One region of the Nitrincola iocasae genome, then DNA from elsewhere that is predicted to be linked to it. Evidence: predicted binding sites of a transcription regulator. Region 1 holds the regulator's gene; the other holds the start of a gene.
The links. The regulator FliA, encoded in region 1, starts transcription of late flagellar genes. The targets are predictions, from matches to a motif close to CTAAAGTTNNNNNNNNNNCNGCCGATA.
Positions count from the first base shown of each region.

Region 2: the regulator FliA is predicted to act here: its motif matches at 1,760-1,786, upstream of F5I99_RS04645 (flagellar protein MotY).

Region 1 covers NZ_CP044222.1:551,824-555,244, forward strand. Annotated here, with positions in the region: gene flhF (flagellar biosynthesis protein FlhF) at 1-552, shown strand, start outside; gene F5I99_RS02610 (MinD/ParA family protein) at 559-1,377, shown strand; gene F5I99_RS02615 (RNA polymerase sigma factor FliA) at 1,402-2,112, shown strand; gene cheY (chemotaxis response regulator CheY) at 2,212-2,583, shown strand; gene F5I99_RS02625 (protein phosphatase CheZ) at 2,607-3,401, shown strand; gene F5I99_RS02630 (chemotaxis protein CheA) at 3,415-3,421, shown strand, end outside.
Region 2 covers NZ_CP044222.1:981,704-985,124, reverse strand. Annotated here, with positions in the region: gene F5I99_RS04650 (argininosuccinate synthase) at 1-735, opposite strand, end outside; gene F5I99_RS04645 (flagellar protein MotY) at 863-1,714, opposite strand; gene rnt (ribonuclease T) at 1,887-2,504, shown strand; gene grxD (Grx4 family monothiol glutaredoxin) at 2,557-2,898, opposite strand; gene F5I99_RS04630 (aspartate aminotransferase family protein) at 3,180-3,421, shown strand, end outside.

The DNA.
Region 1 (3,421 bases):
TCAGGTTTAGCACTGGTAACGACCGATTGTTATCGAATTGCCGCTCACGAGCAGTTGAAAACATTTGGGCGTATTTTGGACGTGCCTGTACGTGTGGTGGATGAGAACCATAATCTCGATGAAGTGCTGTTATCTTTGCGAGGTAAGCGTTTGGTGCTAATCGATACGGCGGGTATGAATGCAGGGGATGCGGAAGGCGTGCAGCAAAAGCAGATGCTGGCATCCGTGTCGGTTCGGCTGAAAAAACTACTGGTTCTGTCCTGCTCTAGCCAGCGCCAATTATTAGAGAGAGCCTGGGCCAATTATCAGGAGCTTGAGCTCAATGCTTGTGTGCTGACCAAGCTGGATGAATCGGGAAGTATCGGAGATGCTTTGACGCTGGCCGTGGAGCGGCAGTTGCCGGTGGCCTATGTGACTGATGGGCAGAAAATACCGGATGATTTGATTGTGGCACAGCGTCAGGATCTGGTCAGTCGAGCGGTGCTTGCAGCACAATATACGGGTTCCGAGACCGGCAGTGAAAGTGACAGTCAAATGTTCAGGGCGGGCTAGGCACTCATGAAGCAAGCACCACATCCAGTAAAAGTGATTGCCGTGACTGGCGGTAAAGGCGGGGTCGGTAAAACTAACGTTTCTGTGAATCTGTCTGCTGCGTTGAGCGAAATGGGGCAGCGTGTTGTGTTGATGGATGCCGACCTGGGGCTCGCTAATGTGGATGTGCTGTTGGGGCTGCGAGTTAAAAAGAATATTACCGATGTACTTGAGGGGCGTTGCTCACTCGCTGATGTATTAGTTAAGGTGGATAAGAACATGTCTATCGTACCAGCATCTTCAGGTACTCAAGCTATGACGGCTTTGTCAGAGCATCAGCATGCTGAGCTAATACATGCATTTAATGATATCGCTGAGCTGATGGATATTCTGATTATAGATACAGCTGCTGGTATATCAGAGTCGGTGGTTAGTTTTGTTAAGGCGGCTCAGGAAGTGTTGGTGGTTGTTTGTGATGAGCCTACGTCAATTACCGATGCGTATGCTTTAATTAAGATGTTGAACCGTGATCATAAGATGACGCACTTTCGGATACTGGCCAATATGGTCCATTCTGAAACCGAGGGGCGTAATATGTTTAATAAAATACTCACAGTAACTGACAGGTTTTTGGATGTAACGCTTCAATACGTTGGATCAATACCTTATGATGATGCAGTTCGTAAAGCAGTGCAGAAGCAAACACCTGTTTTAAAAGCATTTTCAGGAAGTAAAGCATCTGCAGCTTATCGGCAGTTAGCCAATAAAGTAGAAAACTGGCCGGTTTTAAAAACGCCGCGTGGCCACTTGGAATTTTTTGTTGAGCAGTTGGTCAAGCGACATTAACTGAATACCGGAAACCTGAGCTGTATGTATAACCAGCTTCAATTTAAAACCAGTAATGAGCTGCTGGAACAATATAGCCCGTTGGTGAAGCGCATTGCCCAGCATCTTCTGGCCAGGTTGCCATCCAGTGTTGTGCTGGATGATTTGGTGCAGGCTGGTATGATCGGTTTGCTGGAAGCCTCAAGAAAATTTGATCCGGGTAAAGGGGCGAGTTTTGAAACCTATGCCGGTATCCGCATTCGAGGATCTATTATTGATGAGGTTCGTCGTGGTGACTGGACGCCGCGATCGGTTCATCGCAACGGACGCCGTGTCAGTGAGGCTATTCGGGTTGTAGAGTTACGAACCGGGCGGGACGCATCGGATGCTGATGTGGCAGCAGAGCTGGATATAACCGTTGCTGCTTATCATGCTTTATTGCAGGATTCACTGGATAGTCGACTTTTTAGTATTGATGAGCTGAGTCATGATGAAGACGATTCAGTGGGGATGCAGTTTGAAGGTGATGATCCTGGACCGGATGAGTCATTTCAGAGTGCGTCATTTCGTCAGGCACTTGCCGACGCTATCGGTACATTGCCTGAACGTGAAAAACTGGTCATGGCGCTCTACTATGATGAAGAACTTAATTTGAAAGAGATTGGTAGTGTTCTGGGTGTCAGTGAGTCAAGGGTCAGTCAGATACATACCCAAGCCGCACTGCGGTTAAGGGGGCGGTTACGTGATTGGCAGTGATTTTTGTTTGTTATCCGTGTCGGGCCTGTCTAGTATAGGTTTAGCACGCTTATCTTTTACTGTAGAAAGCCGGGGGGGCAGTGTCTTGTGAAAAAAGACATCAGGATTCTTGTTGTGGATGATTTTTCCACTATGAGGCGAATAATCAAAAACTTGCTGCGAGATCTAGGCTTTACCAATGTGGAAGAGGCTGATGATGGCAAAACAGCTTTGCCGATTCTTAAGCAAGGCCGTATCGAGTTTCTGATCACTGACTGGAATATGCCAGGCATGACTGGTATCGATCTGCTGAAAGAGGTTCGTGCTGATCCAGAACTCTCACATATACCTGTGCTTATGGTTACGGCCGAGGCTAAACGTGAGCAGATCATCGCCGCTGCTCAAGCAGGTGTGAATGGTTATGTGATCAAGCCCTTTACGGCTGTCGTTCTCAAAGAAAAAATCGAAAAAATATTTGAACGTATCACCTGAAGTCGCTGGCAAGAGATGGAATAATGAAAAAAAAGATAGCCACACTGGAATACGATGGTCTCGAGGACCTGCTTGGGCAGATGGCCCGAGAGTTGGTTGAGACGATTGAGCAGGGTGATCTCAGCCATGCTATGGAGCTGATAAATGATCTCCAGGAAGCTCGGCATCAGGTTTTTTATAATGAAGTTGGCCATCTGACACGTGGGCTTCATGAGGCTATTAAAGCCTTCTCTTCCGATATTGATGACAAAATTCCATCAACAGATGTGAGTAATCTGCCAGCCATGACAGATGCATCTGATCGTCTCGCTTATGTTATAGAGCTGACAGATAAAAGCTCACATGAAACCATGGATCGAGTAGATCGTTCGCTGAGTCTGGTGGATCGCCTGGATGGGCAGTCTGAGCGCTTTCGTGATTTGCTGATGTTGGTAGGCCAGTTAGAGGGTGATTTCAAAGCCCTGGATGGGGTCTATGATCGTACCTGTGATGTCAAAAATGAGTCCGAAAAAACAATTGCAGAACTGCGCGCTACCCTGACTGACATTCTGGTTTCCCAGAGCGTTCAGGATATAACCGGTCAGTTGATTCGACGCGTTATCACCTTGATGACGCAGGTTGAATCACAGCTGGTTAAACTAATGGATATGGCTGCCAAGGTTGAGCGTCTAACCGGTATCGAGATGCCTCATGGAGATGATTCCAGTGAGGATCAGGATGCGATACGTGCTCAGGGACCGCAGCTTAAAAAGAAAGAAGCCGGTGCAGTCAGTAGTCAGGATGATGTGGATGAACTGCTCTCGAGCCTTGGGTTTTGATTAGGAGATCTCTATGAGTT
Region 2 (3,421 bases), 430 kb from region 1:
CACGGTTGCCGGACTCATGCGCTCACCATCGATAGCCACGATATCACCCTTTTCATAGGTGAGTTCAAGGTAAGTTGGCTGATCAGGCGCGGCTTCAGGATTGATGCTCCAGCGCCACATATCTTCTTCAGCTTCAGCCCAAGGATCTTCAAGAATGCCACCCTCATAAGAGATGTGCAGCAAGTTGGCGTCCATGGAGTAAGGTGATTTCTTTTTCTTGTTGCTGAAATCAACCGGAATATTGCGCTCTTCGCAGTATTTCATCAATGTTTCACGGGAGGTCAGATCCCATTCACGCCAGGGTGCTATCACTTTAACACCCGGCTTGAGGGCATAGGCACCCAGCTCAAAACGCACCTGATCATTGCCCTTACCCGTAGCACCGTGGGAGATCGCATCGGCCCCGGTTTCGTTGGCAATTTCAATCAACCGCTTGGCAATCAACGGACGCGCTATAGACGTGCCCAGCAGGTATTCGCCTTCATAAATAGTATTGGCACGGAACATCGGGAAGACGAAATCACGCACAAACTCTTCGCGCAGATCTTCGATATAAATCTCTTTCACACCCAGCGCCTGCGCTTTGCTGCGCGCAGGTTCAACCTCTTCACCCTGACCCAGGTCAGCGGTAAAGGTAACTACTTCGCACTGGTAGGTATCTTGCAACCAGCGCACTATCACAGAGGTATCCAGACCACCGGAGTAAGCCAGAACAACCTTCTTGACGTCGGACATATTGATGCTCCCGATTTAACCAACTCCGGCTGTCTTGACCGGAGCCTGGCGACTAATAGATAAAACCCGATAATAACAGATTGCCGCAGGGCTTGCCTGTCAATCAGGACAGATGCGCTTTAAACGCTCAGTCTTTTTCAAGGCGAATAGTCACACGGCGGTTACGGGTACGATTTTCAGGGGTATCGTTGGCGACCACCGGATAACGGTCCCCATGAAAGCGGGTAATAATAGCATCTTCACTGACACCGCGGGAGACAAGATAACGGGTAACTTCCTCAGCACGGCGTTTGGACAAATCACGCAGCAACAAGCGTCGACCATTGTTATCGGTATGTCCATCAACAAAGATCTGTTGCACAGTATCATCGGTCAATACATATTGGGCAATCAGATCCAGACGCTCACGAGTCGCATCCGATAATTGATGCTCCGCCGTAGGAAAGAGTACAGCGGTTCGGGCTATTTGACGATAATTAACCGGCAGCAACCCAGTCAAACACCCCAGGTAATCCTGATAGGCTGAATGAAAATTCACCGACATAATACCAACTGACACAGCTTCTGATGCACCGAACCAGCGATCAGCACTGAACGTTGGCATCAGCCCTTCATGCAATGCGGCTAACATCTGCGTCGCTTGCTTACCCAACACCTGAATCTGTCCCTGACTGACGTCCATTTCGCCGATAAACCGGGGAGCATGGCCCGGTGACCAAGGCGCCGCTTGAGCAACCAGTCGTGCACGCCCGGAAAGTTGCTGAGTCTGTGCTGGCTGCAGCAAAAACTGCAAACCTTCTCCAGCCTCCTGTTCAAACACCGCATCCCCGAAAGCCGGGATAGACTGCGACAAACGACAAACAAAAGGAGAAGCCTCAATATCCCATTGTACCGCATCGACAGGTGCCATAAATGTCACAGCCTGAAGGGCCTGAAAAGGCAAACACAACAACAGAAACAATAGCGCTCGGCCAGGCATACAACTTTCAACCCTATAAAAGACAGTAACGAAGACTCTCTGTATTATCGGCAGAATACGCCAGGGCTTTACCTTGCATTTCACTCCGCCTCTCGCGACTGCTAGAATAACACACTATTAACATTACATAGATTAAGGATATGGCTTGACCCACTCAGTTGACAAGACTCTTATGGCCGATCGTTTCCGAGGCTACCTCCCCGTCGTCGTCGATGTTGAAACGGCAGGATTTAATTGCCGTACTGATGCGCTACTTGAAATTGCCGCTGTCACGCTGAGCATGGACGAGAACGGCTATCTGATGCCGGAGCGTACCTACAGTGCCAATGTCATTCCGTTTGAGGGCGCTAACCTGGAGCAGTCAGCCCTGGCATTCACCGGTATTGATCCCTGGAATCCGGATCGGCAGGCGATTAGTGAAGCACAAGCGCTGGAAAATATTTTCAAACCCATCCGCAAAGCGATTAAGGCTCAGGGATGCAAACGTGCCATCCTGGTGGGACATAACGCCACCTTCGATCATAATTTCGTCAGTTGCGCGACGGAACGCCAAGGCATCAAACGCAATCCTTTCCATCCATTTTCAACCTTCGATACTGCGACATTGGCAGGGCTTGCCTGTGGACAGACCGTACTGGCTAAAGCCTGTGAAGTCGCCGGGATAGATTTTGATAATCGCAGTGCGCATTCAGCCATTTATGACACTGAAAAAACTGCCGAGCTGTTCTGTATGATTGTAAACCGCTGGAAAGATATGGGGGGGTGGGATCTGGTACTGCAAACCCGTTGATTCGGAGTTGCAAGGCGGCAGCCGGACTGAAGTCCGGCTGCCGTTAAGAGAATCAAGCCTGGGGCTGCTCTTCTTCAGCGCCGGCAGCAGCGGCCTTAACCAGAGTTTCAAGCTCGCCGGTCGCACCCATTTCGCAAATAATGTCACAGCCGCCCACTAGTTCACCGTTGATCCACAACTGCGGAAACGTTGGCCAGTTTGCATATTTGGGCAGCTCAGCACGAATGTCCGGATGCTCAAGGATATTCACAAATGCAAAACGCTCACCACAAGCCATCAGCGCTTCAGTAGCACGGGATGAAAAGCCGCATTGAGGAAAGCGCGGGGTACCTTTCATATAAAGCAGAATTGTATTGGATTCAATCTGCTCTTTAATCACATCGACAACACTCATTGAAGCACCTATTTTCTGTAAAACTCATATTCGGTATCAGGCTGGCGGAACATACTTAAGCCTCACCTGCATAATCAGGCATTATATCCGACAAAAAAAGTCAGGTAAAATTCACACCTCTGATTACAAATATACGGGCTCAGGCTGAGAATTCAATCTGTTTTACGCAGATAATACCCGTCCACCCACAAAGTGAATTGCTAAAACCTGAGGATAAGCCTAGAATAACTCTTTTTTTGGCAGCTCTGGCTGCCTTTTTGCGTTGTAGGGAGAGAAGCTGAATGGCCATACAACCACTGATGAATACCTATAATCGTCTATCCGTCGCCTTTGACCATGGTCAGGGCGCGTGGATCTATGACACAGATGGACACAAGTACCTGGATGCACTTAGCGGCATTGCCGTTACCGGGCTTGGACATGCGCATCCTGCTGTCACTGAGGCTATCTGTCAGCAAGCTGGTAAACTGATTCACTGCTCTAACCTTTACACTATTCCGCTGCAACAAGAGTTAGCTGAAAA